2 regions of the Caballeronia sp. Sq4a genome follow, and region 1 is predicted to be linked to the other one. Evidence: riboswitches for the same ligand, from Rfam matches in the RefSeq annotation. Region 1 holds a riboswitch; the other holds the start of a gene.
The links. Region 1 has a riboswitch for cobalamin ahead of cobW (cobalamin biosynthesis protein CobW). Riboswitches for the same ligand answer to the same signal wherever they lie in the genome.
Positions count from the first base shown of each region.

Region 2: linked by a shared signal. The riboswitch ahead of LDZ24_RS02985 (TonB-dependent receptor domain-containing protein) and the one ahead of cobW (cobalamin biosynthesis protein CobW) in region 1 are both predicted to bind cobalamin.

Region 1 is NZ_CP084251.1:709,945-723,085, reverse strand. It holds gene LDZ24_RS17280 (cobyrinate a,c-diamide synthase) at 1-578, opposite strand, end outside; gene cobO (cob(I)yrinic acid a,c-diamide adenosyltransferase) at 583-1,185, opposite strand; gene LDZ24_RS17270 (cobalamin biosynthesis protein) at 1,194-1,643, opposite strand; cobalamin riboswitch at 1,656-1,904, opposite strand; cobalamin riboswitch at 1,958-2,209, shown strand; gene cobW (cobalamin biosynthesis protein CobW) at 2,335-3,414, shown strand; gene cobN (cobaltochelatase subunit CobN) at 3,419-7,192, shown strand; gene LDZ24_RS17255 (ATP-binding protein) at 7,189-8,202, shown strand; gene LDZ24_RS17250 (VWA domain-containing protein) at 8,316-8,885, shown strand; gene cobJ (precorrin-3B C(17)-methyltransferase) at 8,864-10,507, opposite strand; gene LDZ24_RS17240 (precorrin-2 C(20)-methyltransferase) at 10,504-11,232, opposite strand; gene LDZ24_RS17235 (precorrin-8X methylmutase) at 11,229-11,855, opposite strand; gene cobG (precorrin-3B synthase) at 11,848-13,062, opposite strand.
Region 2 is NZ_CP084250.1:636,879-654,388, forward strand. It holds gene LDZ24_RS02930 (leucyl aminopeptidase) at 1-1,186, shown strand, start outside; gene LDZ24_RS02935 (DNA polymerase III subunit chi) at 1,194-1,610, shown strand; gene LDZ24_RS02940 (DUF2486 family protein) at 1,680-2,030, shown strand; gene ilvD (dihydroxy-acid dehydratase) at 2,110-3,783, opposite strand; gene LDZ24_RS02950 (LysR family transcriptional regulator) at 3,890-4,846, shown strand; gene lgt (prolipoprotein diacylglyceryl transferase) at 4,883-5,779, shown strand; gene LDZ24_RS02960 (SIMPL domain-containing protein) at 5,824-6,549, opposite strand; gene LDZ24_RS02965 (EVE domain-containing protein) at 6,629-7,087, opposite strand; RNA gene ssrS (6S RNA) at 7,180-7,362, opposite strand; gene LDZ24_RS02975 (cell division protein ZapA) at 7,467-7,781, opposite strand; gene LDZ24_RS02980 (ATPase) at 7,778-8,167, opposite strand; cobalamin riboswitch at 8,407-8,702, shown strand; gene LDZ24_RS02985 (TonB-dependent receptor domain-containing protein) at 8,787-10,658, shown strand; gene LDZ24_RS02990 (FecCD family ABC transporter permease) at 10,694-11,692, shown strand; gene LDZ24_RS02995 (ABC transporter ATP-binding protein) at 11,689-12,468, shown strand; gene cobT (nicotinate-nucleotide--dimethylbenzimidazole phosphoribosyltransferase) at 12,481-13,533, shown strand; gene LDZ24_RS03005 (adenosylcobinamide-GDP ribazoletransferase) at 13,535-14,296, shown strand; gene cobC (alpha-ribazole phosphatase) at 14,281-14,850, shown strand; gene LDZ24_RS03015 (cobalamin-binding protein) at 14,858-15,751, opposite strand; gene cobD (threonine-phosphate decarboxylase CobD) at 15,748-16,743, opposite strand; gene cbiB (adenosylcobinamide-phosphate synthase CbiB) at 16,736-17,510, opposite strand, start outside.

The sequences.
Region 1 (13,141 bases):
ACTTCCTGCGCTTGCGTCAAGCCCAGGTGACGCTCGGGCAGCGCGATGTCCTCTGCATTCGAAAGATGCCCGCAATAGCGCAGTCCATCGGGGATGGCTTCGGCCAACATCTGCGCATGCCGCGCCGATGCAACGCGGTTGGCTAGCACGCCATGGAACGGCACGTCCGCGCGATAACGCGCCAATCCGAACGCGATTGCGCCGAACGTCTGCGCCATGCCATGCGCGCCGATCACCGCGAGCACCGGCACGTTGAACGCGGCAGCGAGGTCGGCGCTGCTCGGCGTGCCGTCGAAGAGACCCATGACGCCTTCGATCAGGATCAGATCGGCTTCGCGCGCGGCCTCTGCGAGCAACGCGCGGCATGCGTCGAGACCGACCATCGACAGATGCAGCGAATAGACGGGCGATCCGCATGCGCGTTCGAGAATCATCGGATCGAGAAAATCGGGACCGGTCTTGAATACGCGCACGCGCAGGCCACGCCGCGCATGATGACGCGCAAGCGCGGCCGTCACCGTGGTCTTGCCTTGATGCGACGCGCTCGCGCCGATGAAGAGTGCGGGGCAGGAGGGCATGAGTTCAGTACTCGACGCCACGTTGCGCCTTGACGCCCTGCTCGCGATACGGATGCTTCACGAGCCGCATCTCCGTGACGAGGTCGGCCAGTTCGACGAGCGCATCCGGCGCATGACGGCCCGTCACGACCACATGCAGCATCGCGGGACGCGCCTTCAGCACATCGAGCACTTCGTCGAGCGGCAAGTACTCGTACTTGAGCACGGCGTTGAGCTCATCGAGCACGACCATTTGATATTCGCCGCTCTCGATCATGCGCCGCGCTTCGTTCCAGCCTTTGCGCGCGGTCGCCATGTCGGCCTCGCGGTTTTGCGTGTTCCATGTATAGCCGTCGCCCATCGTCACGAAATCGCAATTGGCGACCGCGCTCAGAAAATCGCGTTCTGACGTATGCAGCGCGCCTTTGATGAATTGAACGACGCCGAGCTTCATGCCATGCCCGAGCACGCGCACCGCCATGCCGAAAGCGGCCGTGGTCTTGCCCTTGCCATTGCCTGTGTTGACGATCAGGAGACCCTTCTCGTGATCGGCGGCGGCCTGCTTCTTTTCGTGGCCTTCCTTGCGACGCTGCGTCATGCGCAGATGCGATTCCGTATCGGTTTTCATGGGCTCTTTCAGGCTTTCTTCGTTGCTATGGCGACGGTCACATGACCGTCGATCATCTTCGGCACCACAAGCTCTCCGCCCTCGCTCGCAAGCAGCGCGCTAGGCTCGCACACGCCCTCGGCGGGCATGTGCGCGAGCTCGTCCGCGCGATAAAGGCGCAATGGCAGGGCATGACGCTCGCAGAAAACACGCAAGCCGGCTTCGTCGTGTTTGATGTCGATGCTCGCGACCACCGCGATGTGCGCGAACGTGAGTTCCGGTGCTTGAAGCGCACCAAGCGCATGAAGCGCACGAAGCACGGCCGCTTCTATCGCATCGGCGCTTACGCCGCGTTTGCAGCCGATGCCGACGGCGAGATGGCGTCGGCTCACGCAAGGAAGCATCATCGAACGAATGGACGGAATGCGTGCGCCGCGCATGCGTCCCTCGCGGATGGCGGCGTTCGGCGAAGGCATCATGATGGCGAGATGCGCTTCGTCCCCTGCGCTGGCCGGTATCCGGGCTTGCGTCCGTCATCGCGCAGCCTTCCCACCGTGAACGGGCAGTGGCCGTGTGCGCCATGCGCGATATCATGCAAGCCGATACCGCCGGTCGCGTACCGTTGCGGGGACAGCACAGGTTGGCGAGCGCTTGCATGATCGTGAAGACGCCGCTTCCTGTTTCCCGTTTAACTGCGCGTTTCGTGTGAACGCGCGAGCACCAGTCGCGCGCCAACGATACCACATGCACCGGTTTCGGCGCCGGCTTCCTTGACGCTCTTTCGCAGGCAGCCTAGACTTCACGCAGTTCTGGTGCCCGCGTGCGAGCTTCTTTCGCATGCAGTTAAACGGGAAGCAGGAAGCGGATGCGTTCATCATGTGAACGGACGCGCGCCAACCTGCGCTGCCCCCGCAACGGTAAGCGACCGGCGGTATCGGCAAATACGATATCGCGCGTTGCGCACGAAGCCACTGTCGGTACATGGCAGGAAGGCTGCGCAACGAGGTCGCAAGCCCGGATACCGGCCAGACTTTCGCAGGGTTCACGCCGCGGGGATGCGGCATGGTCCATGATCCATCAGTCGTGCGCTTTTTCCCGCAGATCTCGCCGGCGATACCTTCCTCGCGCGACGCACGCACGACGCACGCACACACGAGCCACGGAGCGACGATGCAAACCCGCAAGATACCCGTCACGGTCGTGACCGGCTTTCTCGGCAGCGGCAAGACCACCTTGATGCGCCACATCATGTCGAATGCGCAGGGCTTGCGCCTTGCTGTCATCGTGAATGAATTCGGCGAGCTCGGCATAGACGGGGAAATCCTGAAGGGTTGCGGCATCGGTTGCGACGACGAAGCCGGGTCCTCCGAGCGCAATCTCTATGAGCTCGCTAACGGGTGCCTGTGTTGCACGGTGCAGGAAGAGTTCTATCCGGTGATGGAGCAGTTGCTGGAACGCCGAGAGCGCATCGATCATGTGTTGATCGAGACGTCGGGCCTCGCGTTGCCCAAGCCGCTCGTGCAGGCATTCAACTGGCCGTCGATCAAGAATGCGTTCACGGTGGATGCCGTGATCACGGTGGTCGATGGTCCTGCCGCCGCAAGCGGACAGTTCGCCGCGAACCCCGCAGCGGTCGATGCGCAACGCAAGGCCGATCCGAATCTCGATCACGAATCGCCGTTGCACGAGCTATTCGAAGATCAACTGTCTTCGGCTGATCTCGTGATCGTCAACAAGACCGACCTCATGGACGCCGACGCACTGCGCCGCGTGGAGGCACTCGTGCGGCCCGAGATTCCGCCGCAAGTGAAGGTCGTGCCCGCGCAAATGGGCAAGCTCGATCTGCATGCGCTGCTCGGTCTGCAATCGGCGTCCGAGGACAGCATTCATCTTCGCCACGATCATCACGGTTCTGCCGACGATGAAGGCCACGTGGACCATCACCATGACGAATTCGATTCGGTCGTCGTCGAAGGACAAGTGGAATCGCGCGAACAGGCCATTGCGGCGTTGCAGGCGCTCGTGGAGAGCCACACGATCTATCGCGTGAAAGGGTTTGCCGCGCTGCCGGGCGCGGGCATGCGTCTCGTGGTGCAAGGCGTGGGCCGGCGTTTCGACAGCTATTTCGACCGGCGCTGGAACGAAGGCGAAGCCGCGAGCCGCTTCGTGCTGATCGGAGAAGACCTCGATGGTCCAACCTTGCAAGCAGCGTTGAACGCGGCGCTGGCGAACGCGCTCGCGCAGGCCTGACGCAATGCATCTGTTACGCACGACGCCCGGAGGTTTCGTCGATGACGCAGCAGGCGTCATGCGTATCGAGCAGACGCGCGCACCGATCGTCGTGCTAAGTTCGGCCGATACCACGCTCGCGCTGCTTGCAAGCGTGTTTCCGCGTCTGGAGCCGGGCTTTCCCGAGGTGCGGCTCGCGAATCAATCGTTTCTGCGCCAGCCCGCATCGGTCGACTTCTATGTCGACGATGTATTGCGTCATGCACGCGTCGTCATCGTCGATCATCTCGGCGGTGAATCGTACTGGCCTTATGGCATCGAGCGAATCGTGGCGCTCGCCGAGCGCGAGAAGCAGATGCTCGCCATGTTCTCGGGCGATCTCACCGAAGACCCGAATCTGATCAGCAAAAGTACCGCGGATGCCGCGTTCTGCCGAGAGTTGTCACGCTATCTGCGCGAAGGCGGCGCGGGCAATGCCGAGGAATTCCTGCGCGCGATCGGTTATCACGCGTTCGGCTTCGGTCGCGCGCCGCAAGCGCCGCGTCCGCTGCCTGCCGTGGCCATCTATCATCCCGAGCGCGACATCGCCGCAATCGACGACTGGCGCGCGCGCTGGACCGACGGCGCGCCCGTCGTCGCGATCCTGTTTTATCGCGCGCATCTGCAGGCGGGCAACACCGCTGTATTCGATGCGCTCATCGAAGCGCTTGAAAAGGAAGGGCTGAATCCGCTGCCGATCGCGATTGCTTCCCTCAAGGAAAACGTGAGCCGCGAAGTGATCGCGCGCTTGTGCATGGAGCATCGCGCATCGCTCGTATTGAACACGACTGCGTTTGCAGCGAGCGTGATCGGCGAAAGCGAAGACTTCGACATTGCGGGCGATGCGCCCGTGCTGCAAGTGATACTGAGCGGCGGCAATCGCGAAGACTGGGAAAAGGACAACCACGGCCTCAACTCGCGCGATGTAGCGATGCATGTCGCGCTGCCCGAGGTCGATGGCCGCATCATCACGCGCGCGGTCAGCTTCAAGGGACTCGCGTATCACTGCGCGCAGACGCAAGTGGACGTGGTCCGTTATCAGGCCGATGCCGAACGCGTTCGCTTCGTCGCCGAGTTGAGCCGCCGCTGGTGCAAGCTGCGGCATACGCCTAACCACGAGAAGCGCATTGCGCTCGTGCTCGCCAACTATCCGGCGAGCGAAGGGCGCATCGGCAACGGCGTGGGACTCGATACGCCGGCATCCGCGGTCGGCATCCTGTCGATGCTCGCCCGCGAAGGCTATCGCGTGGGCGAATTGCCGGAGAGCGGCGACGCGCTCATCGCCGCATTGACGCAAGGCGTGACGAACGATCCCGTGGTTCGCGATATGCGACCGGCGTTGCAAAGCCTTTCGCTCGACGACTATCTCGACGCTTATCGCGCGTTGCCCGCCGATGCACGCGCCGCGCTCGAAAAGACCTGGGGCGCGCCGCAAGACGATCCTACATTGAGGCGCGGCCGCTTCATGATCGCGGGCTATCGCTGCGGCGAAGTGTTCGTCGGCATTCAGCCGTCGCGGTCGCGCGAGCGTAACGACTACGCGAGCTATCACGATGCCGAACTTGTCCCGCCGCACTCCTATCTCGCGTTCTATTTCTGGCTGCGCATGCGCTTCAACGCGGACGCGCTCGTGCATGTCGGCAAACACGGCAATCTGGAATGGCTGCCGGGCAAGAGCGTCGCGCTGTCGGCATCGTGCTGGCCTGATCTGATTCTCGGGCCGATGCCGCATCTTTATCCGTTTATCGTCAATGATCCGGGCGAGGGCAGTCAGGCCAAGCGGCGGGCGCAAGCGGTCATCATCGATCATCTGATGCCGCCGCTCACGCGCGCCGAGAACTACGGTCCGCTGCAAGACCTCGAACGGCAAGTCGATGAGTACTACGAAGCATTGATGGTCGACGTTCGGCGCGCGAAGCTGTTGCGCAAGTCCATACTCGCGAGCATCGTCGAGAACAAGCTGCACGAAGAGCTCGGCCTCGATGCCCCGCGCGATACATCGGGCGAAGACGCGTTGCTCACGCGCGCCGATGCGTATCTGTGCGAGCTGAAAGAAGCGCAGATTCGCGATGGACTCCATGTTTTCGGCGTGTCTCCGCAAGGCGTGCAGCGGCGCGATACGCTGCTTGCGCTCGGGCGTTTTCCGATCGGCGACGGTCAGGGCGCGAACGCCAGCCTCATCACCGCGCTCGCGCGCGATCTGCAATTAGGCGATGACTTCGATCCGCTCGACGCCGACTGGGCCGCGTCGTGGCAGGGACCGCGTCCGCAGGCATTGCAGTCGATGAGTGATGCTCCCTGGCGTCATCACGGCGACACGCGGGAGCGGCTGGAATGCCTCGCCATGCAACTTCTCGAAGGCGAAGCGGCCGCGCCCGGTTTGCATACGGAACGCGTGCTCGCGCGCTTACATGGCGATGTGCTCGCGCGGCTCGATGCATGCGGACCGCAAGAGTCACTGCAACTTAAGCGCGGTCTCGAGGGCCGCTTCGTTCCGCCGGGGCCGAGCGGTTCGCCATCGCGCGGCAGACCCGACGTGCTGCCGACGGGGCGTAACTTCTATTCGGTCGATACGCGCGCATTGCCGACGCAAGCCGCCTGGTCGCTCGGGCTCAAGTCCGCGAACTTGCTCGTCGAGCGGCACGTGCAGGACCACGGCGATTTTCCGCGTGCCATCGGTCTGTCCGTGTGGGGCACGGCCACCATGCGCACCGGCGGCGACGACATCGCGCAGGCATTCGCGCTCATCGGCGTGCGGCCGAAATGGGCGGCGGGCAGCCATCGCGTCACCGACTTCGAGATTCTGCCGATCTCCATCTTCAACCGGCCGCGCATCGACGTTACCCTGCGCGTATCCGGCTTTTTCCGTGATGCGTTCGCGAATCTCATGCATCTGTTCGATGCGGCCGTGCAGGCCATAGCGGACCTCGAAGACGAGCCGGAAGACGTCAATCCGATTCGCGCGCGTATTTTGCGTGAGCGCGACGAGTTGATTGGACGCGGCGTCGATGCCAAGGAAGCTCGGCTGCGTGCCGGCTGGCGCGTGTTCAGCACGAAGCCGGGCGCGTACGGCGCGGGCTTGCAAGAACTCATCGACCTGAAGCAATGGGAAACCGATGCCGACCTGTCCGCCGCTTATCAAAGCACGGGCGGCTATGCCTATTCGCAAGCCGTCGACGGCGCCGAAGCCCGGTCTACCTTCGGCGCGCGGCTCTCGACACTCGATGTGGTGCTTCAGAATCAGGATAACCGCGAGCACGACTTGCTGGATTCGAACGACTATCACCAGTTTCAGGGCGGAATGATCGCGGCCGTGCGTTACTTGTCGGGCGTGCAGCCGCAGGCGTACAACGCGGATCACAGCAACCCCGCCGCGCCGCGCATGCGCACGCTGAACGAAGAGATCGCGCGTGTCGTGCGCTCGCGCGTGGTCAATCCCAAGTGGATCGACGGCGTGAAGCGGCATGGCTACAAAGGCGCGTCGGAACTCGCCGCGACGGTCGATTATCTCTTCGGTTACGATGCCACCGCGCGCGTCGTCTCCGATCATCAATATGCGCTGGTCACGGATGCCTACGTGAACGATGCCGGTACGCGCGAATTCATCGCGCGGCACAACCCGCACGCGCTCCAGTCGATCTGCGAGCGCCTGCTCGAAGCGATGCAGCGCGGGCTGTGGCAGGAACCCGGCGCCTATCGGCAGTCCGTGACGCAGCATCTGCTCGATGTCGAGCAGCAACTCGAAGGCCGACAGACTTGAACGAAACCTCATTTTTCCCCGCGTTTCCTTTCACCGCGCTCGTCGGGCAAGCGCCGTTGCAACAGGCGTTGCTGCTCGCGGCTGTCGATCCGTCATTGGGAGGCGTGCTCGTGAGCGGGCCGCGCGGCACGGCGAAATCCACGGCGGCGCGCGCGCTCGCTGAACTCTTGCCGGAAGGAAAACTCGTCACCTTGCCGCTCGGCGCGAGCGAGGAGCAACTCATCGGCACGCTCGATATTCAAAGCGCGTTGCGCGATGGCGGCGTGAAGTTCTCGCCGGGCTTGCTCGCAAAAGCGCATCGCGGCGTCCTGTATGTCGACGAAGTGAACCTGCTGCCGAATCCTCTCGTCGATCAACTGCTCGACGTGGCAGCGAGCGGCGTGAATATCATCGAACGCGACGGGATATCGCATCGGCATGACGCGCGGTTCGTGCTGATCGGAACGATGAATCCGGAGGAGGGGGAACTGCGCCCGCAATTGCTGGATCGCTTCGGGCTTGCCGTCGAACTCGCGAACTGCTTCGACGCCAACGTGCGCCAGCGGATCGTCAAGGCGCGACTCGCATTCGATTCGGATGCCGAAGCATTTCGCGCGCAGCATGCGGATAATCAGGCGGCGCTCGCCGAACGCATCGAAGCGGCGCGCGCGGCACTCGACCAGTTCGATTTCGATGACGTCGTGCATGCGCATGTGAGCGAGCTGTGCATTGCAGCCAACGTCGATGGCCTGCGAGCCGATCTCGTGATGCTGCGCGCGGCGCGTGCGCTCGCGGCGCTCGAAGGCGCGGAATACGTCGAAACGAAGCATGTTGATTGCGTGGCCGATGCGGTATTGCGGCATCGCCGGCGCGAGCCTGAGGCGCCAAATCGTGAAACATCGCGCGAATCATCGCGCCCGGAAGGCAGCGCGAATACCCCGCAAGGCGGCGACTGGGGCTACATGCCGCCGGAGCCCGTCGGCATCGCGAAGGTCAAGCAGGTCAGGCCGCTCGCCGCAAAAAAAGCCTGAGCCATCGAAGGCCCGACGCCGATGCGAACGCGCATCGTCTTCGATGGCAGGAGGCGCGTTCGCGTGGGCGAGAACATGGGCGTGAAGGGCTCGCTACTGCATCGGTCGACTGGATGGCGACGCTGCGCGCCAAACGCAACGCACGCTTCGATGCCGGTCACTTGCGCTATCGACGCGGCCAAGGCGAAGCATCCGCGCTGCATTGCTTCGTGCTCGATTGCTCCGGCTCGATGCTCGGCGGCGAACGCCTCGCGCGCGCGAAGGGCTTGCTGATCGCGCTGTTCGACCGCGCGTATCGCGAACGCGCGGAGGTCGCGCTGGTGTGCTTCGGCGGGGGACGCGCGGAAGTGCGTCGTCAGCCGGGAACGGCGCATTGGTTCAATGACCGCTGGATCGCGCCGATTGGCGGCGGAGGCGGCACGCCGCTCACGCTCGGATTAGCGACGGCATCGACCGTGCTTGCGCGAGCCGCGCGTCGCAAGCCTTCGCAACGCCGCTGGCTGTGGCTGTTGAGCGATGGACGCACGAACGAGCGGCCCGCGGCGCCCGCGCTTGCGGACCGTATCGTCGTGGTGGATTTCGAGGAAGGACGCGTGCGGGTCGGCGGGGCGCACGCGCTGGCGCTCGACTGGCGCGCGCAGCATATACCCGCCGAATCGCTTCAATACGAGCGAGGCGTATAGACCCATTCGCCGTCGCCGATCACGCGCGTCTTAGACGACCCGACGATCACCATCGTTCGCATATCGACGAGACCGCCGTGCAATTCGCCGAGCGTCACGACGCGCATCGTTTCTGCCGGACGTCCCACATCGCGGCCGAGCACGACGGGCGTAGCCGCGTCGCGATACTCGCGCACGATGTCGATTGCGCGATCGAACTGCCACGGTCGCGCCTTGGATAGCGGGTTATAGAACGCCATCACGAGATCCGCTTCGCTTGCATGCCGGATGCGATGCTCGATCACGTCCCAGGGCTTGAGGTTGTCCGATAGCGACAGCACGCAGAAGTCATGGCCGAGCGGCGCGCCCGCGCGCGCGGCCGTTGCGAGCGACGCGGACACGCCCGGCACGATAGCGAGTTTCACGGCGGCCCATTCGGCATGCGTTGCCCATCCCTCGTCGAGCGCTTCGAGCACGGCGGCAGCCATCGCGAAGACGCCGGGATCGCCCGACGATACGACCACGACCTTTCGCCCTTCGCTCGCGAGTTCGAACGCATGTCGTGCGCGCTGCAACTCCTCGCGGTTATCCGTCATGTGGATGCGCTGGTCTGCGCGAAACGGGCCGGCCATGCGCACGTACGTTTCATAGCCGAGAACGTCGTGCGCGGAAGCGAGCGCGGCTTGTGCGGCAGGCGTCATCAAGTCTGCGCTGCCGGGGCCTAGACCGATGACGGTCAACGTGCCACGCGCGCGACCGATGGACTCCACGTCGAGAGGCGCGTGGCCCACGCTCAGCGCGATTCCGTTCGCGCGAAGCGCGTCATTAGGCGGCTGTTCGCTGCTGAAGCGAAGGGGCACGTTGAGCGCGTTGGCAGCATCGCTGAGCGCATCGAACGTCATGCTTTCTGTCGGTGCGACCAGCGCGGCAAGCGCAAGCGGCGAGAGCCCGTGCTCGCGCAATGCATGCTGAACGCGATCAGCAGTCGCATCGTCCTGCGCTTCGATCCACGCGGCCACGCAACGCGGATGAATCACGAGACTGCTCTCGTCGTTCATCACATGCGGCGTGATGCGCACGGCAAGGCGCGCGTCCTCTGCGCGGGGCAAGTCGGCCTGATTGAGCCACGGTGCATGGCCTTCCACGCGCGTGGTTTCGCCCGCGAGCAGATCGGACACGAAACGCTTGCCGCGCTCCATATCCGCCAGCGCGTAGCCATCGGGCGGCGCGAGCAGGCACATGCCGAAGCGCAGTTCGCCGCTCGTCGTGATCGCGGGCGTGATATCGAGCGCCGCGCCGATCTCGCGCGCGAGCACATTCACGCCGCTCGTGCCACCGAGCAGCGGCACGACGGCGCTGCCATCCTGCGCGACCGCGAGCACTGCCGGCTCCGCGCATTTGTTCGTGAGACAAGGCGCGAGCGAGCGAATGACGATGCCAGCCGCGCACAGCGCGACGATAGGCGTGGCTGCCAGATAGAGCGCTCGCACGTGCGCGCCGAAATCGTCGTAGGCGATATCGGCATGAACCCGGTTGGCGAGACCATGCACGAGCGACCCCGGATAACGCGCCTGAATGCGGCGCGCGACAGGAAGCGCGCTTTCGCCGAGCACGACGATCGCGATCGATGACGCCGCGTTCATGCCTGCCATTTCTTCCCCGGCACGACGAGCAGCGAGAAATAGGGCGACGCCATCGGATCCACTTCATCGAGCGGCACGATCCGTTGATTCGCCATCGTCGCGCGCTCGACATAGAGCGCGCGCTTGTCCAGCCCCAGATCGGTGAGCACGCGCCGCACTTTGTCGAAGTTGCGGCCGAGCTTCATCACGACGGCAGCATCGGATGCTTCGAGCTTGCACTTCAACTCGTCTTCCGGCAGCACGCCGGACAGCACGCAGAGACTCTGATTGCGATAAACGAGCGGCACGCCGAGCACGGACACGCCGCCCAGCATCGAACATACGCCGGGCACGACATGCGCATCGAAACGTCCGGCGAGACGGTCGTGCAGATACATGTACGAACCGTAGAAGAAGGGATCGCCTTCGCAGATCACGGCCACATCGCGGCCCGCTTCGAGATGATCCGCAATGGCGAGCGCGGCTTCGTCGTAGAACGCGCTGATGATCGTCTCGTAGCACAGCGGCGGTTCGAGCGCTTCGGTCGTCACCGGATACACGAGCGGCAGGCGTGTCTGCGCGTCGTCGAGATGCGCTTCGATGATGCCGAACGCGTTGCCCTTCTTGCCCTTCGCGACGAAATACGCGACCACCGGCGCGGACTTCAGAAGCCGCAGCGCTTTCACGGTAATGAGTTCGGGGTCGCCTGGACCGACGCCGAGACCATACAGGCGTCCGCTCATCATTCGTTCTCCGAAGCAAGTGCATTGACTGCGGCGGCGGCCATCGCGCTGCCGCCGCGTCGTCCGTGTAATGCGACGAAGGGCACGCCGCGGCTGTCGGCTGCGAGCATCGCCTTCGATTCCGCCGCGCCGATGAAACCGACTGGGAAGCCGAGAATGAGCGCGGGCTTCGGCGCGCCGGCATCGAGCATGTCGAGCAGATGAAAGAGCGCGGTAGGCGCGTTGCCTATCGCGACAACCGCGCCTTGCAGATGCGGCCGCCAGAGTTCGAGCGCAGCGGCAGAACGCGTGTTGCGCATCGCGCGGGCGCGCTCGGGCACGGACGGATCGCCGAGCGTGCAGATGATGCGGTTACCGGCCGGAAGACGCGCCTCCGTGATGCCGTGGGCGACCATGCGGGCATCGCAGAGTATCGGCGCGCCGGCTGCGAGAGCCGTGCGTCCCGCGTCGCCCGCGCCGGGAGAGAAGCGCAGATCGTCGACGATATCGACCATGCCGCACGCGTGAATCAGCCGCACGGCGAGCTTTTCGAGGTCGGGCGGAATGGCGCTCAGGTTCGCTTCGGCGCGGATCGTCGCGAAAGACTGGCGATAAATCTCGGCGCCGTCGCGGATATAGTCAAGCATCGGCATGGCTCCGGGCGAGCCACGCGGCCGCCTCTTCGATAGATACGTTTGGTGCGACGAGGCGCGCGTCGACATACAAGTCATAGCGTCCAGGCGACACCGCAATCAATGTGTTCGCGACGGGATGCGCGGCGGCGCACGAGCGTTCGCAGCCGCTTAGATGCACATCGTCGTGCACAGGCAGCAGCGCGGCGAGGCGGTGCGCATCGGCTTTGGTATCAGCGCGACTCTTCGCGCAACCCGACGAACCGGCGCACGCGATGAGGCGTGCAAGCGGATGGTCTGCGCGCGTGATAAGGCCGAGCGCGTTCATGCGATCGAGCACGTGTTCTGCATGTCGCGGCATGACGCCGGGTACGAGCACGCCTTGCCAGGGCGTCATCAAGAGCCGGCCTTGCGCGTGTGTCGAAGCAAGATCGGCGAGCGCGTCGAGCGTGGCGGCGTCGAGCCGTCCCAGTTGCGTCTGCGCGCCGACATACCCGTGCGCGCCGTCCGGCATCGGATGCGCGCCTAAGCGCAGCGCGTCGTTGACCGGCGCGCGACGCCAGGCCGTATCGATAGGATCGAACGAAAGCATCGCGAGAAAGCGCGTCACGCCGATTCGCGCGAGCAGGTCACGCATGCGATGTTCGTCGTTCGAAGCGAGCGCAACGAACGCGCGCAGCGCCGCGAGCACGAAGTCCACGACACGCTCTCGCGCGATGCTGCCGAGCGCGGGTGAGTCGTTCATACGATGCGGCATCGAGCCCGCGAAGCCGAACGCGTAACGCGCGCCGTCGTCGAGCGCGGAAAGCCACAGATCGTGCGGATGATCGAGCATCGCGAGCCGTTCGCCGCCGTCGACTTGCAGCGCGAATTTCGGCGACAACGCGTGCAGCGCGGCATCGGACTGCATCGCGGTGACGATGGCGGCGGCGAGGCCGCGCGTGGCGTCGCTCGCGAGTGGACTCAGCATCACGTTGCGCAAGTCGTCGCCGCCTTCGGCTTGTGGACCGAGGCCCGCGTTCAGCGCGAGATCGACGAGTTCCGCGTGGGCATCGGCGCGAATGCCGCGCAGTTGCAGATTCGCGCGATTGGTCAGCTCGATGACGCCCGAGCCGCACCTAACGGCCGCGTGCGCGACGGCATGCGCCGCGTGCGCGTGGAGCTCGCCGCCGGCAAGACGCAGGCGCGCGAGCCCGCCGTCGCGCGCCTGCACGATGCGCATGAGGCCGGGACAAGCCGATGGCCGCGGTGTCGGAAAAGAAGCGTTCAAAAGCGTGACCGGTGCGATTCTCGCTTCGGGC
Region 2 (17,510 bases), on a different replicon from region 1:
GCTCGCGCAACTGCCTATCCAGGAGCGCAGCGGCGACTGGGCGGTGCGCGCCGCCATCCTCGCGCTGCGCGAGCTCACCTACAAGTTCACGCAGATGAAGAGCAAGCCCGAAAACGGCGCGCGCTCGCTGAAGAAGATCGTCTTCAGCATCGACCCGGCGGACGAGAAAGCCGGCCGCATCGCGATCAAGCAGAGCGTCGCGATCGCGAACGGCATGGACCTGACGCGCGATCTCGGCAATCTGCCGCCCAACGTCTGCACGCCGACCTATCTGGGCCAAACCGCGAAGCAGCTCGGCCGCGACTGGAAGCTGAAAGTAGACGTGCTCGGCCTCAAGCAGATCGAAGCGCTCAACATGGGCTCGTTCCTTTCCGTGGCGAAGGGCTCGGTGCAGCCGCCGCAGTTCATCGTCATGCAGTATCAGGGCGCGGGCGCGGCATCGAGCGAATCGGGCAAGGGCAAGAACAAGAACGCGCCGATCGTGCTCGTCGGCAAGGGCATCACGTTCGACTCGGGCGGCATCTCGATCAAGCCCGGGGAGGCGATGGACGAGATGAAGTACGACATGTGCGGCGCGGGCTCGGTCTTCGGCACGCTGCGCGCGGTCGCGGAAATGGGCCTGAAGCTGAACGTGATTGGCATCGTGCCGACGTGCGAGAACATGCCCGCGGGCAATGCGCTGAAGCCGGGCGACATCGTCACCGCAATGAACGGCACGACCATCGAAGTGCTGAACACGGACGCCGAAGGCCGCCTCATTCTGTGCGACGCGCTCACCTACGCGGAGCGCTTCAAGCCGGCTGCGGTGATCGACATCGCCACGCTGACGGGCGCGTGCATCATCGCGCTCGGCCATCACAACACGGGCCTCTTCTCGAAAGACGACGCGCTCGCGGGCGAGCTGCTCGACGCATCGCGCGAGGCGGTCGATCCGGCATGGCGTCTGCCGCTCGACGAGGAATATCAGGATCAGCTGAAGTCGAATTTCGCGGATGTCGCGAACATCGGCGGGCGTCCGGCGGGCAGCGTGACGGCGGCGTGCTTCCTGTCGCGCTTCGCGCAGAACTATCCGTGGGCGCATCTGGATATCGCCGGGACCGCGTGGAAGAGCGGGGCGGCGAAGGGCGCGACGGGCCGTCCGGTGCCGCTCCTCTCGCAGTTCCTGATCGACCGCGCGGGGCAGTGATCGCGCCATGACGCGCATCGACTTTCACACGAACGTCGGCGATCCGCTCGCCTATGCCTGCCGCCTCGCGCGCAAGGCGTATGCGAGCGGGCGCTCGGTCGTCGTGCTCGCGGACCCGGCGCGCCTCGCCGCGTTCGACGAACAGTTGTGGACCTTCGCGCCGCTCGAGTTCGTGCCGCATTGCATGGCGAAGAGCGCGCTCGCGCAGGAAACGCCGGTCGTCCTCGCCGCCGATCTCGACGACGTGCCGCATCATCAGGTGCTCGTGAATCTGGGCGCGCCGGTGCCCGCGCAGTTCGCGCGCTTCGAGCGTCTGGTGGAAATCATCGGCGACGACGCCGACGAACTCGCGGCGGGGCGCGAGCGCTTTCGCTTCTATCGCGATCGCGGCTACGCCATCGAAACGCACAGACAAGGCGGTTGAGCGAACAGTGCGTAACCTCGCGCCGCGTTAGCATCGGCGGTGGAGACCACTGAGAGACCATCCGACATCATGACCGACAACACGCACACGCCCGAATCGTTCGATTCGTCCATTCCCGTTCTCACCGATGTCGTCGTGCCCGGCAAGCCGGAGTTCGCGCGCGCCCCGGGCGTCAACGACGCGGCGGCCGCTTACGAGGCGCAACGCGTCGGCGAGCGGCTGCAAGGCCGTGTCACGCAGTTTCTGACCGGCGATGCCCGCGCGATCATCGAGGCGCGTTGTCAGGACGTGCTGCGCGAGCATTCGGCGAAGATGGTGCAGGAGATCACGCGCGAAGTGTCGCTGGCGCTCGAAAGCAAGATGCGCGAGTGGGTGGCCGTTGCGGTCGAGGAAGAGTTGCAGCGGCAGCGGGGCGGCTGAGTCTCGCGTTGCCGGGAACGACAAAAGGGGCGCATCGAGCGCCCCTTTTGCTTTAATTAGCGAAGACTGTCGATCAGCTTCAGCCCGTCACCGCCCCACGATTCGCCGGGAGCGCCAGCGCCGCGAACTTTGCCAGCACGCCGCGCGTGTACTTCGGCGCGGGCTTCTTCCAGGCGGCGCGGCGGCGCGCGATTTCCGCGTCGTCCACGTTCAGTTGAAGCAGCAGCTTGTGCGCGTCGATGGTGATGGAGTCGCCTTCCTGCACCAGTCCGATCGTGCCTCCCGCGTACGCTTCGGGCGCGACGTGGCCGACCACCATGCCCCACGTTCCGCCGGAAAAACGCCCGTCGGTGATGAGCCCGACCGATTCGCCCAGCCCCTTGCCGATGATCGCCGACGTCGGCGCCAGCATCTCGGGCATGCCCGGGCCGCCCTGCGGGCCAAGATAGCGCAGCACGACGACATCGCCGGCCTTGATCTTGTCGGCGAGAATCGCTTCCATCGCGGTTTGCTCGTCGTCGAACACGCGCGCCGGGCCGGTGATCACCGGGTTCTTGAGGCCCGTGATCTTCGCGACCGCGCCGTCTTCCGCAAGATTGCCGCGCAGAATGGCGAGGTGGCCTTCCTTGTAGAGCGCCTGCTCGATCGGGAAAATCACCTTTTGATCCGCGCGCGGCTTGCTCGGCACGTCCTTGAGTTCTTCCGCGAGCGTGCGGCCCGTGATCGTGATGCAGTCACCGTGCATCAGGCCCGCGTCGAGCAGGATCTTCATCACTTGCGGAATGCCGCCGGCCTTGTGCAGGTCCGTCGCGACATACTGGCCCGAAGGCTTCAGATCGCAGATGACCGGCACTTTCTTGCGCATGCGCTCGAAGTCGTCGATGCTCCATTCCACTTCCGCCGCGTGCGCGATAGCGAGATAGTGCAGCACGGCGTTGGTCGAGCCGCCCGTGGCCATGATGAGCGCGACCGCGTTCTCGATCGACTTCTTCGTGATGATGTCGCGCGGCTTCAGGTCCTTCTTCACGGCTTCGACGAGCACGCGCGCCGATTCGGCGGCGGAGTCCACTTTCTCGTCGTCGGGGTTCGCCATCGTCGACGAATACAGGAGCGACATGCCGAGCGCCTCGAACGACGAGCTCATGGTGTTGGCCGTGTACATGCCGCCGCAGGAGCCGGTGGACGGGCACGCGTTCTTCTCGACGCCCTTGAAGTCTTCTTCCGACATGCGCCCCGCCGTGAACTCGCCGACCGCCTCGAACGACGACACGATGGTCAGGTCCTTGCCCTTCCAGTTGCCCGGACGAATGGTGCCGCCGTAGACGTAGATGCCCGGCACGTTCATGCGCGCGAGACCGATCATGCCGCCCGGCATGTTCTTGTCGCAGCCGCCGATCACGACGACGCCGTCCATCCACTGGCCCTGCACGGCCGTCTCGATACAGTCCGCGATCACTTCGCGCGACACCAGCGAGTACTTCATGCCTTCGGTGCCCATCGACATGCCGTCGGAGATCGTCGGCGTGCCGAACACCTGCGGATTAGCGTTCGACTGCTTGATCGCCGCGATGGCGGCATCGGCGAGGCGCTGCAGGCCGGCGTTACACGGCGTGATCGTCGAGTGGCCGTTGGCGACGCCGATCATCGGATTGTCGAAATCCTCTTCCTTGTAGCCGAGGGCGTAGTACATCGAACGATTGGGCGAACGCGCGACGCCCTGCGTCACGTTTTTCGAGCGGCGATTGAAGGCCATGTTGGGGCTCCTTGAAGATTCTTTTGTCTAGTGGCGCAAGAATGCAGCGTCGGCTTGTATCTGTCCAATATATTATTCAAGGTCTATTAGGTCGGAGAAGATATTGATGGACGAGCGAAACGCGCCGATCGAACTGCGTCTGCTGCGCTATTTCGTGACCGTGGCCGAAGAGATGCATTTCGGCCGCGCCGCCGCGCGTCTCGCGATGACGCAGCCGCCGCTTTCGCAGGCGATTCGCGCGCTCGAAGACGCGCTCGGCGTCGCGCTGTTCGCGCGCACGAAGCGCACGGTCGAATTGACGCCGGTCGGCAAGGATCTGCTGCCGGAAGTGCGGCGCATTCTCGCCGCCGCCGATGCGCTACGCCCGCTCGCGCAGTCGCTTTCGCGCGGCGAGGCGGGCGTGCTGTCGCTCGCGTTCGTATCCACCGCTGACTACGGCTTGTTGCCCGCGCTGCTGCGCGATTTCGGCGCGCGCTATCCCGGCGTGCGGTTGCAACTGACCGAAGCGACGAGCGACGTGCAGATCGAAGAACTCGTCGCCGGGCGCGTGGACGCGGGGCTCGTCATTCCGCCGCTGCCGCCGCGCCACGCGATGTCGCTGTCGTATCTCGCGATTGCCCGCGAGCCGCTCGTCGTCGCCATGTCCTCGGACGCCGCCGAGCAATTGCAGCAGGGCACGGCCGAATGGGCCGACACGCCCGTCGATCTGCGCGATCTCGCCGCCGCGCCGCTCGTCGTGTTTCCGAGGCGTCTCGCGCCGGGTTTGTATGACATCATTATGGGCTGCTACGGCGCGGCGGGACTCACGCCGCGCATCGGGCAGGAGGCGATCCAGATGCAGACCATCGTGAGCCTCGTGTCCGCCGGCATGGGCGTCGCGCTCGTGCCGCAGTCGCTGCGGCATTTGCGGCGCACGGGCGTGGTGTATCGTCCGCTGCGGCCGGTGGCGGATGCGCCCGTCGTCGAAACTGGACTCGTGTGGCGCGCGGCCGAGGTGAGCCCGGTGCTCGCCGGCTTCATCGAGATCGTGCGCGCGCGGGCCGCCGCCGTCTCTGCTTTATGATTCGTGCCTGACTTCGCTTGGCTCTAGAACTCTACGATGCTCATTCACCCCAATTTCGATCCCGTCGCGATTCATCTCGGACCGCTCGCCGTGCGCTGGTACGGCCTCATGTATCTGGTCGCGTTCATTTCCGCCATCGTCATCGGACGGCTGCGGCTACGGCTGCCGTTCGTGGCCGCTCAAGGCTGGAGCGCGAAGGACATCGACGACATGCTGTTCTACGGCGTGCTCGGCACGATCCTCGGCGGGCGCATCGGCTATGTGCTGTTTTACAAGGCGAGCTATTACGCGGCGCATCCGCTCGATATCTTCAAGGTCTGGGAAGGCGGCATGTCGTTTCACGGCGGCTTTCTCGGCGTGACCTTCGCGATGGTGCTGTTCGCGTACCAGCGCAAACGCACGTGGCTGCAAGTGACCGATTTCGTCGCGCCGATGGTGCCGCTCGGCCTCGCGGCGGGGCGTCTCGGCAACTTCATCAACGGCGAACTGTGGGGCCGCGTGACCGATCCTGCCGCGCCCTGGGCGATGCTGTTCCAAAACTCGACGAACGACGACGCCATCTGGCTCGCGAAGAACCCGCAACTCGACGCCAAGTGGCATCTGATGGAGATCTTCCAGCGTTATCACATGCTGCCGCGCCATCCGTCGCAGTTGTATGAGATTGCGCTGGAAGGCATCGTGCTGTTCATCGTGATCTGGACGTTCTCGCGCAAGCCGCGCCCGGTCGGCGCCATTTCCGCGCTCTTTCTGATCGGCTATGGGCTCGCGCGCTTCACGGTCGAATTCGCCCGCGAACCGGACGACTATCTCGGCCTGCTCGCGCTCGGCCTTTCGATGGGCCAGTGGCTTTCGCTGCCGATGATCGTCGCCGGCGTCATCATGATGGTGTGGGCGTACAAGCGGCATCGTCGCGTGGCGGCGAACGCGGCGTGATCTCGCGCGGGGCCGCGCTTGCGGTCCCGCTTGACCTCGGCCGATCAGCGGCCCATCTGCACCGAGCCGGATACATCGACGGTCACCGTCGTCGTGCCGGCTTCGAGCGCCATCGGCGCGGCCATCTTGGCATCCGCGCCCATGGCGCGCGATTGCATCATCATCACCGGGCGCGGCGCCACGCCGCTATGCCCGATGTTCACCTCGCGAATCGAATAGCTGCTGTAGCCGAACGCCTGCGAGGCGGCTTGCGCCTGCTTGCGGAACGAATCGATGGCCTGCGTCGAGAGCTTCTGCTCCGCGGCGCGCTGCGCTTCCGGCGACAGCGAAAACGTGACGTTGCCAACTTGCATCGACGAACTCATCTTGCCCGCGAGCTTCGAGGCCGCCGCGAAGTCGTGCGATTCGAGCACGATCTCCGTGCGTCCGCGCCATGCGGATATCTTGCCGTCGCGGTCGGTGGACGGATACACCGTGAACGAGCCGCTTTTCGCGGTCACGCCATCGACACCCTTCGCTTCGCGCAATGCGGCTTCGGCGCGCTGATTGAGCGTCGCGGTGAGCGAGGAAGGATCGGCGGCTTCCTGCTCGTAAAAGAGCGTGATGGTGACCACATCCTGCGGCACCTGCGCGCTCGCCTGCGCCGAAAGCGAGAGCACGCCCGCGGGCTGCGGATTGGCGATGACCGTCTGCGCAGCGGCCGAGGCGGAATAGGCGAGAGTGGCGCTCGACATCGCGAGGGCGAGGGCGGCGGCGGTTTTCTTGTTCATCATCGAAGGACTCCAACGCAAGGCGTCGCGTGATTCGCGACCGCACTTAGGCGTCGGCCTCCAGCCCTTAGTTCCTGCTCTAGACGAGGCGTTCGGTAATAAAGCGCCATTCGTCCTCGGTGACCGGCGTGATCGACAGCCGGTTGCCGCGCGCGAGCACTTGCATGCCGGCGAGTTCCGCGTGCTCGCGAAGTTCGGCGAGCGGAATGAGCCGCGTCTTCTTCACGAAGCGCACATCGACGAGCATCCAGCGCGGCGTGTCCTGCTTGGATTTGGGATCGTAGTAGGCGCTCTTGGGATCGAACTGCGTGGGGTCGGGATACGCCGTCGAGCAGACCTTCGCGATTCCCGCGATACCGGGCTCGGGGCAACTCGAATGGTAGAAGAGCACGCCGTCGCCGATTTGCATCTGGTCGCGCATGAAGTTGCGAGCCTGATAGTTGCGCACGCCGGTCCACGGCAGCGTCTTCTTGGGCGCGTGCGCGAGATGATCGATGCTCGCTTCGTCCGGTTCGGACTTCATCAGCCAGTAGCGCATGAGTTCGGCGTGAAGGAGTGTGCGTGCGGTTTTGGGCGATGCAAACAAAAACGGCACCGGTAAGAACCGATGCCGTTCGTGCTTCCAGAAATAAGGTCCCCGCCTCAGCCGCTAGGCCGGCATCCTGAACCTGGGTTCAAGATTGGTCGCGGTAAGCAACACTTCGGGTACATCAGACAGAGTGACGCGCGCGCCCGTGCTGCAACGTTCCGCAACCGTGCCAATGTAGCATTGGTTCAAGGAATATATGACCTTGGCGTACCAGGCAGGGAGACCTCACTGTACACCAAACGTTTGGTCCTTGCAGCCCTTGCCTGCGTTTCTCGCGGTATCTTTTTTTGATGGATATCGCGACGCTGATTAGATCAGCGCATGACCGTCAGTGCGCTTCATATTGCGCAATGACAGCGCCGAGCTGCTCGTTCATCGAATGCATGGTGCGGCGGATTTCCTCGGCGGGGAACGCTTCGCCGTGGCGCACGCTTTCCTGCAGCTTGAGCAATTCGGACGCCAGCGAAAGCGCGGCCATTACCGCGATGCGGTCCGTGCCGCGCACGCTGCTTGCGTTGCGTACCTTGTTCATTTCGGCATCGACGCGGGCCACGGCTTCGCGCAGCGCGGCCTCGGTTTCCGGCGAGCACGCGAGGCGATACTGCTGGCCGAGAATGGATACTTCGATCTGCGTGGTCGTCATGCCTTCTCTCCTTGATGATGCTCGCCGTGCACTTCTTCCGCGTGCGCATGTTCGTGCTGCGCTTCGCGCGACGCGCTGGATTCGGCGTTCAGAAGATCGAGCTGATTGTCGCTTTCGGCATGATGCGCTTTGCCGCGCGGCAGCTTTTCGAGGATCGCGTTGAGGCGCACTTGCGCGTCGTCGATCTTCGCGGACAGCGAATCGCGTTCGCCTTGCAGCGTGTCGCGCTCGTGGCGAACCTGCGCGAGTTCGGCCTGAACGCTGGCGTAATCGGCGCGCAGCTGTTCGATTTGTGCTTCGAGCGCGAGACGCGCCTGATTGTGGCGCTCGCTGATCTTGATCAGCCGGCCGATGTTCCCTGACAGTGATTCGAGTTCGTTGAGCATGTGCTGCGTCCTCTAAAGACCTGGCATTTTAGCGCGGTTCAACGGTGCTTCCGATAATTGTCTCGTTTCGAGACGTAACAACACGCGATCTTGCGCGCATCGCCGCGTATTCATGTGCGGAATGGCCGCGCGTGACGCACTCGGATGCGCGGCTGACGACGCTTGCTCGTCGCTCGCTCGTCGCTCAAGCCTCGCGATGACGGGGCGCGCGCCTTCTTGACGGCCCCCATGCGCGCTCCTACACTTGCCGCACTTTTGGTGCTCGCGCCGCCTTTCTTGCGGCGCAGTCAAACGGGAAACAGGAAGCGTCGTCTCGCCTCGCGCGGCTCGCCAACCTGTGCTGCCCCCGCAACGGTAAGCGACCGCAACGCAAGTTGCAAGTCGTCCCTCGCGCGTTTCTTCGTGTTGCTCCGTGGTCGTTCGCCATCAGAGACGCGACTGCAAGAAACGTGTCGGCGCCACTGCGCTTTCATGCGTGGGAAGGCGGGACGATGCGTCGCCAGCCCGGATACCGGCCAATCGTCCAGCGCGCCGATGCCTTGCAAGACGGCGCGCGCGTCGCGCACAGACCTCGCGGGGAGCGGGGCACGCGCCAGTCTCCAACGGGAACGCTCCACACATGCTTTTGCCTTCGTCCGGCCTCATTCGTCGCGCGGCGCGCGTCGTGATGTGCGCCGCCGCGAGTGCGCCGCTTGTCCAGGCCGCGCACGCCGATTCCGATTCTCCGTCGCAGACACTCGCGCCCGTCGTCGTCACGGCGACGCGCGGCGCGCAACGGCTCGCCGATTCCATCCCGCAGGCAACGCTCTTCGACGCGCAAGACATCGCCGACAGCAATGCAAACGATGTGCTCGGGCTCATCGCGCTTGCGCCCGGCGTGCAGATCACGCGCAACGGCGGGCCGGGCGCGACCTCGGGCGTCTTCATACGCGGCGCGTCGTCGACGCAATCACTGGTGCTGATCGACGGCGTGCGCGTCGAATCGGTCTCGCTCGGCGCGGCGCAGTTGTCGCAACTGATGCTCGATCAGACCGGCCGCGTGGAAGTGGTCAACGGCAACGTGTCGGCGCTGTATGGATCGAATGCAATCGGCGGCGTCGTGCAGATTTTCACGAAGGAGGGCGAAGCACATCCGCCGCGCTTTCACTTCGAAGCCGAATACGGCAGCTATCACACGCAGCGGCAGTCGGCGGGCGTCGACGGCGCGCTCGATGCCGATGGCCGCACCACGTTCAGCCTGAACGTGTCGCGCGAGAAGACCGACGGCTTCTCGTCGATCGATCCCGCGCGCGCGCCCGCCGCGAATCCGAACGCGAACGGTTATCTGAACGAAAGCGTCGCCGCGACGCTGCGCCACAAGTTCAGCGACAAGTGGGACGCAGGCGTGCGCTTTCTGCAATCGAACGGCGTGAACAGCTTCGACGATCCCTACGGCGTGCCGACCGATCTCAACGAATCGCATGATCGCGTGCGCTCGGCGTCGGTGTTCGCGAACGGCAAGCTGACCGACAACTGGACGACGCACTTCACCGTCGCGCAGGGGCAAGACCGCGCGAACATCGAGCACAACGGCGTCTACACGAGCCGCTTCGACTCGGAGAACCATCAGTATCTGTGGCAGAACGACTTTCGGCTCACCGAGGCGCACAAGCTCGTATTCGGCTACGAGCATCTCGACCAATCGCTCGACTCCGATCAGTTCAGCGCGCCCGACCGGCATGTGAACTCCGTCTTCGCGGGCTATGTCGGCCGCTTCGGTCCGAGCGAAGTGCAGGCCAACGTGCGCCGCGACCAGTATTCCGACTTCGGCGGCGCGAACAGCTACTATCTGGGCTACGCGTACAACTTCGATTCGCACTGGCGCGCGAGCGCGAGCTACGCGGCGGCGTTTCGCGCGCCGAGCTTCGACGATCTCTACTATCCGTTCAGCGGCAATCCGTCGATACAGCCTGAGCGCAGCCATTCGGCCGAGGCCGCGTTGCAGTACGCATCGGACAAGATCGGCGTGGTGCGCGTGACGGCGTTCGAGACGCGCTATTCGAATCTGATCGACTACGTGGGCGACAGCAGCGGCTTCTACACCGCGCAGAACGTCGGGCGCGCGAAGGTGCAGGGCGTCGAGGGATCGTGGGCGGGGCACGTGGGCGCAACCGACGTGCGCGCGAGTGTGACGTTTCAGAATCCGGTCGACGAGACGAATCACGAAGAGTTGACGCGTCGCGCGCGGCGCTTCGCGTCGCTGTCGGCGCATCGCTCGATCGGGCGCTGGCGCGTGGGCGGCGAATGGATCGTGAGCGGCGCGCGCAGCGACTACGATTCGACGCTCGCGGGCTACGGCGTCGTCAATCTTTCGGCGCAATACGACATCACGAAGTCGTGGTACGTGAATGCGCGCATCGATAACCTGTTCGACCGCAACTATGAACTGGCTTACTCGTACAACACGCCGCGTCGCGGCGCTTACGTCACGGTCGGCTGGCATCCGTCGTGAGCCACGCCGCTGACGCGCGCCGCCCGATGAAGGCGATGCACGCAACGCGCGCCACCGCGATCTGGCTCGCGCTCGCGGCGGCGGCTCTTGGCGTGCTGGCGGCGTCGCTAGCGCTCGGAAGCGTCGCGCTGCCGCCATCGCGCGCCATCGCCGCGCTGCTGCATGCGCATGCGGCCACGCCCGATATCGCCGATGAGATCGTGCTGAACCTGCGATTGCCGCGCGCGCTCGCGGGCTTCGCGTCGGGCGCGCTGCTCGCGCTCGCCGGCGCGCTGCTGCAAGTGCTGCTGCGCAATCCGCTCGCCGAACCGTACGTGCTCGGTGTATCCGGCGGCGCGGCGGCGTTCGCGCTTTCCGCGATGCTCGCGTCGATGCCGTGGTGGGGCGTCGATCTCGCCGCGTGCGCGGGCGCGCTCGCATCCATCGTTCTGGTGCTTGGCCTTGCTCGCACGCACGTGTGGCACGGCGAACAGGACGCATCGCCACGGCTCTTGCTCACGGGCGTCGTGGTCGCGGCGGGCTGGGGCGCGCTCATCACGCTGATACTCAGCATCGCGCCGGAGAACCGGCTGCGCGGCATGATCTTCTGGCTGACCGGCGACCTCAACGGCGCATCGACGCCGTGGCCCGCGATGCTCGCGCTCGGCGTGGCGCTCGCGTTGATCGTGCCGTGCGCGCCGCAGTTGAACGTGCTGCTGCGCGGCGAAGCCACGGCGCGTTCGCTCGGCGTGCCGGTGGAACGCGTGCGGCTGCGCGTGTATCTCGTGGCATCGCTCGCGGCTGCGGCGGCCGTCACGACGGCGGGAACCATCGGCTTCGTCGGGCTCGTGGTGCCGCATCTGCTGCGGCTCGCGTTCGGCAACGATCAGCGCATGCTCGTGCCCGCCGCCGCGCTCGCGGGCGGCCTCGCCGTGATGAGCGCGGACCTCGCCGCGCGCACGGTCATCGCGCCCGCGCAGTTGCCGGTGGGCGTCGTCACGGCGCTGATCGGCGTGCCCATGTTCCTGTGGATGCTGCTGCGAAGGCCGCGATGAAGCCGCTATCTGTCGACAATCTCGTCTTGCGCGCGGGCGCCCGAACGCTCGTCGATGGCCTTTCTACGACCATCGCGGCGGGCGAAGTGTGGTGTATCGCCGGGCCGAACGGCGCGGGCAAGACCACGCTCATCGGCGTGCTGGCGGGACTCGCGAAGCCGGCGTCCGGCGCAATCACGCTCGGCGGCCGCGCGCTCGCGTCATGGCGCGCGGCGGACCTCGCCCGCGAACGCGCGCTGATGCCGCAAAGCACGCACGACGCCTTCAGCGCGACCGTGCTCGACACCGTCCTGCTCAACCGCTTTCCGTATCTGACGGGCTGGGGCTGGGAAAGCGAAGACGACCGCGCCGCCGCGCACGACGCGCTCGCGGCGCTCGGTCTCGCCGACCTGGCTTCGCGCGACGTGCTCACGTTGTCGGGCGGCGAAAGGCAGCGCGTGGCGCTCGCCGCCGCGCTATGCCAGCAAGCGCCGCTCGTGCTGCTCGACGAACCGCTCGCGCATCTGGACCTGCATCATCAGATCGACTGCCTGCATGCGCTCGCCGCCGCGGCGCGCGACGAGGGACGCGCCGTCGTCTTTTCGTGCCACGACCTGAATCTCGCGCGCCGCTTCGCCACGCACGCGCTACTACTCGACGGCCAGGGCGGCGCGCATGTCGGTGCTGTCGCCGACGTGCTCACGCCCGCGCGCGCGAGCGCGGCGTTCGGCTACCCGCTGGTCCTGATCCGCGATGGCGAGCACGAAGCGCTCGTGCCTTCGCTTCACACTTTCTGACGAGGAACGCCGATGTCCACCGCCCACGCGCTGCCCAAGCCTAGGCCGCTCGACCGCAGCATCGAACCGGAGCTGCGCCGCATCATCGACATGAAGACGAAGCCGCCCGGCAGCCTCGGCCGGCTCGAAACGCTCGCGCTGCAAATCGGGCTGATCCAGCAGACGACGAAGCCGCGCATCGAGCGTCCCGCGATGATCGTCTTCGCGGGCGATCACGGCATCGCGGCCGAAGGCGTGAGCCCGTATCCGCAGGAAGTGACGGCGCAGATGGTCGCGAATTTTCTGGCGGGCGGCGCGGCGATCAATGCGTTGTCGCGCTCCGTCGGCATGGCGCTCGAAGTGGTCGATGCGGGCGTCGCGACGCCCATTCCGGTCGATCACGGTTACGAGCGCCTGTCGCTGGGTCTCGGCACGCGCAACTTCGCGCGCGAGGCGGCGATGTCGCGCGAGACGGCGCTCGAAGGCATCGCGCGGGGCGCGGCGCGCGTGCGACACCACGCGTCGCTCAGGACGAACGTGATCGGCTTCGGTGAAATGGGCATTGCGAACACATCGGCGGCGGCGTGTCTGATGAGCCGCTTGTGCGCGCTGCCTATCGACGAATGCGTCGGGCGCGGCACGGGCCTCGACGATCGCGGCCTCGCGCATAAACGCGCCGTGCTCGGGCGCGCGCTGGCATCGCATGCGGCGAGCGGCGACGCGATCGACACGCTCGCCACCTTCGGCGGCTTCGAAATAGCGATGATGACGGGCGCGTATCTCGCGGCGGCAGAAGCGCGCATGACCATTCTCGTCGATGGCTTTATCGCGACGTCCGCGCTGCTCGTCGCGTCGCGAATCGCGCCGGACGTGCGCGAGTACTGCGTGTTCGCGCATGCATCGAACGAAGCGGGGCATCAGCGCATGCTCGCGCATCTGGACGCCGCGCCGCTCTTGCAACTCGACATGCGTCTGGGCGAAGGCACGGGCGCGGCGCTCGCGCTGCCGATCCTGCGCGCGGCCGTGGCTTTCGTCGACGAAATGGCGAGCTTCGATGCGGCGGGCGTCTCGAACAAACAAGCCTGACATGAACCGGCCGCTCGACGAAGTGCGCTATTTCTTCACGGCGCTCGGCTATTTCACGCGCGTGCCGGTGCCGCGCTGGGTCGGCTTCGAGCGCGACTATCTGAACGCGGCGGCGCGCTACTTTCCGCTCGTCGGCGCGATGGTCGGCGGCGTCGCGGCGCTCGTCTATCTCGCCGCGCTGCGCGTGTTTCCCGCAGGCATCGCGGTGCTGCTTTCGATGGCCGCGACGCTTCTGCTCACCGGCGCGTTCCACGAAGACGGACTCGCCGATTGCGCCGATGCCTTCGGCGGCGGCTACACGCGCGACGACGTGCTGCGCATCATGCACGATTCGCGCATCGGCGCGTTCGGGGCCATTGCGCTCGTCATCGCGCTCGCGCTGAAGTGGCAAAGCCTCGCCGCGTTGCCGCCGATGCGCGCAGTAGTCCTGATGATTTCCGCGCACGCTGCGAGCCGCGCGTTCGCGATCAGCTATCTCCTGACGCTCGATTACGTGCGCGCCGAAGGCAAGGCGAAGCCGGTCGCGCAGCGCATGAGCGCGATGTCCTTCGCGATCGCGATGCTCTTTGGTTTGCCGTGGCTCTTTTGCTTCGGCTGGAGGTTCGCCTGCGTCGCGATTTCCCTGCTCGCGTTGCTGCGCGTGGTCGCCGGGCGTTACTTCGTGCGGCGCATCGGCGGTTATACGGGCGATTGCCTCGGCTGCGCGCAGCAGGTTTTCGAAATTGCGATCTATCTCGTCGGGCTCGCATGGACCTCGTCCTGATACGTCACCCGGCTGTGGCCGTCGATGAAGGCGTCTGCTACGGCCAGACCGATGTGCCGCTTGCCCGCGATGCGCGCGCTTCGGCGCATGAGATCGACGCGCGCATGCGTTCGCTCGATGTTCCCGCTTGCGTCGATGGATGGCACACGAGTCCTTTGCGCCGATGCGCTTTGCTGGCCCAGGCGCTCGGCACGGCCCGCATCGACGCGCGGCTCTCCGAACTGCATTTCGGTGCATGGGAAGGCCGCGCGTGGAACGATATCGACCGCGCGCTCATCGACGCGTGGGCCGCCGATATCGAGCACGCGCGTCCGCACGGCGGCGAGAGTCTCGCGCAGTTCGGCGAGCGTGTGACGGGGTGGTTCGATGAGACGTTCGCGAACGCGTCGAATGCGGTGCATGTGGTCGCGCATGCGGGCGTGGTGCGGGTGCTCGCCGCGTATTTGCTGCGCGTGGATCGGGCGAGCGTGTTGCAATGGCCGATCGCGTTCGGTGGGATCGTGCAGCTTCGGCGGTTCGGTACGGGGTGGGGGCTCGTGAGGTGGAATGCGTAGCGCTTCGCTAACGCCGCTTCCGCGCCAAATCCAGATCACGACAAAGCTGCGCCGCCCCGAGCGCCAGACGCGGCGTCGGTCGATTGATCAGATCGCCGTCGATGCCGAACAGATTGCCACGCGCGACCGCCGTCAGCGACGTCCACTGCTTCCACCGGTCGAGCGCGGGCAATGGGCGGTCGGGCTTCGTCGCGCCGGGCGTCGCGGTCACGATCGCCTCGGGGTTCGCGGCGAGCACGGCTTCGGTCGAGACGGTCGGCACGCGCGGCGCTTCGGCAGCGAACACGTTCACGCCGCCGCATAGCCCGATCACTTCGCTGAACACGTTGTCGCGATTGAGCGTCATCAGCGGATCGTCCCAGACCTGATAGAACACGCGCACCGGCGGCTGTTGCGCGTACTGCGCGCGCAGTGCCGTGATATCGCGCGTGAAAGCCGTCGAAGCGGCCCGCGCCGTGTCTTCGGTGCCGAGCAGCGCGCCCAGCTTGTCGATGCTCGCGGGGATATCGGCGAGATGCTTCGGCTCGCTGAAGAAGAGCGGGATGCCGAGCGCCTTCAGCTTATCCGTCTGACGCGCCGCATTGCCGTGCCGCCACACGACGATCAAATCCGGATGCAGCGCGACGATTCGCTCGAGATCGAGCGCCTTGTTGTCGCCGACGCGCGGGATCGACTGCGCTTCTTTCGGATAGTCGCTATAGCTCACCGTGCCGACGATGCGCGCGCCGCCGCCCGCCGCGTACAGCAACTCCGTGACGTGCGGCGCGAGGCTCACGACGCGCGTCGCGGGCGCGGTGAGCGTGACGGGAGCGCCGGCGTCGTCCGTGACGGTCAGCGACGCGTGCGCGTGATTCATCGCGAAGAGGGCGGCGCATGCGCAAAGATTGAGCCGTACGTTCATCCCGCAATCTCCGCAAGCCCGCGTTCGAGCCGCGCCCAATCGCCTTCGCTGCCCGGCAAACCGACGCGCACACTCGGCGTCATATCGGACCGCTCGAACAGCCGCGTCCAGATGCCGCGCGTCGCCAGTTCCTGTTGCAGCGACCGCGCCCGCGGCGTTAGCGTCCATGCGAACAACGGCGTGCCGCGCACCTCGAACCCATGTCGCGCGAGGATTGCAGCGAGTCGCGCGCCGTCGCACTGCAAACGCTCGCGCGTCTCCGCCTGCCACGCGTGGTCGGCAAAGGCGGCCATGACCGCATGCCGCGCCGGCCCGCCGACCGTCCACGCGCCCAGCATGTCGCGCAACGCGTCGAGCAACGCAGGCGCGGCGAGCACGAAGCCCGCGCGGATGCCCGCCAGCCCGAAGAACTTGCCGACCGAACGCAACACGACGAGACCATCGCGAGCGCTTTCATCGGCGAGCGACGCGGCCGGATCGGCGTCGGCGAAGGCTTCATCGACGATGAGCGTGCCGCCGCGCGAAGCCAGCCGCGCGTGCCAGCGCAGCAGTGTTTCGCGGTCGAGCCGCTCGGCCGTCGGGTTATTCGGATTGGCGACGATCACGTGATCGAGCGACGCAGGCAACTCCGCGCAGGCGATATCGAGCGGCACCACGCGATGCCCCGCGCGCGCGAACGCCGGCGCATATTCGCCGTACGTCAGCGGCGCGACGCCCACCGTGCCGCGCTCGAGCAGATACGGCAGCGCGCGGATCGCCGCTTGCGAGCCCGCCACCGGCAGCGCGAGCGGCGCGCCGTAGTAACGCGCGGCGCAATCGGCGAGGCCGTCGTCGTCTTCGGGCAGGCGTCGCCAGGCGTCCGGCGGCACGGGCGGCACCAGATAGCCGCGCGGATTGATGCCCGTCGAGAGGTCGAGCCAGTCGTCGAGCGGTATCGAATAGCGGCGCGCGGCGTAGCGCAAGTTGCCGCCGTGCGGAATCGGATCAGGCATTCGTCGTCACACTCAGGATGGCGAGGACCAGAAACACGGCGAGCCACAGCAGCACCGAACGGTCGATGAGCCGCAGCGCCGCCACGACATGCCGGGGCGTCGCGTTGTGGCCCGCGCCGAGCGTCGGCCGCGCTTCGAGCACGCCGTGATAGACCGCCGCGCCGCCGATCAGCACGTTCAGGCTGCCCGCGCCCGCGGCCATCACCGGGCCGGCGTTCGGACTGTCCCACGAACGCGCCTGCGTGCGCCAGCAGTGCCACGCCATGCCGGTGTCGCCGGTGAGCGCGTAGCTCGCGGCCGTGAGACGCGCGGGCAGGTAGTTGAGCACGTCGTCGAAGCGCGCCGCCGCCCAGCCGAAGCGCAGATAGCGCGGCGTGCGATAACCCCACATCGCGTCGAGCGTGTTCGCGAGCCGGAACGCGAGCGCGCCCGGCCCGCCCGCGATCGCGAACCAGAAGAGCGCGCCGAAGATCGCGTCGTTGCCGTTCTCCAGCGCCGATTCGACCGCCGCGCGCGACAACGCCAGCTCGTCCGCCTGCGACGTATCGCGCGACACGATGCGCGAGGTGAGCGTTCTCGCGCTGTCGAGATCGCCGAGACTGAGCGCCCGCGCAATCGGCGCGATGTGTTCGCGCAGGCTCTTTGCGCCGAGCGCGAACCACAGCAGCATCACGTGAACGATGCATGCATACGCGAACGGCAGCACGCTCACGACGAGCCACGCGATGCAAACGGGCGGCGCGACCGCGACGATCCACGCGAGAATC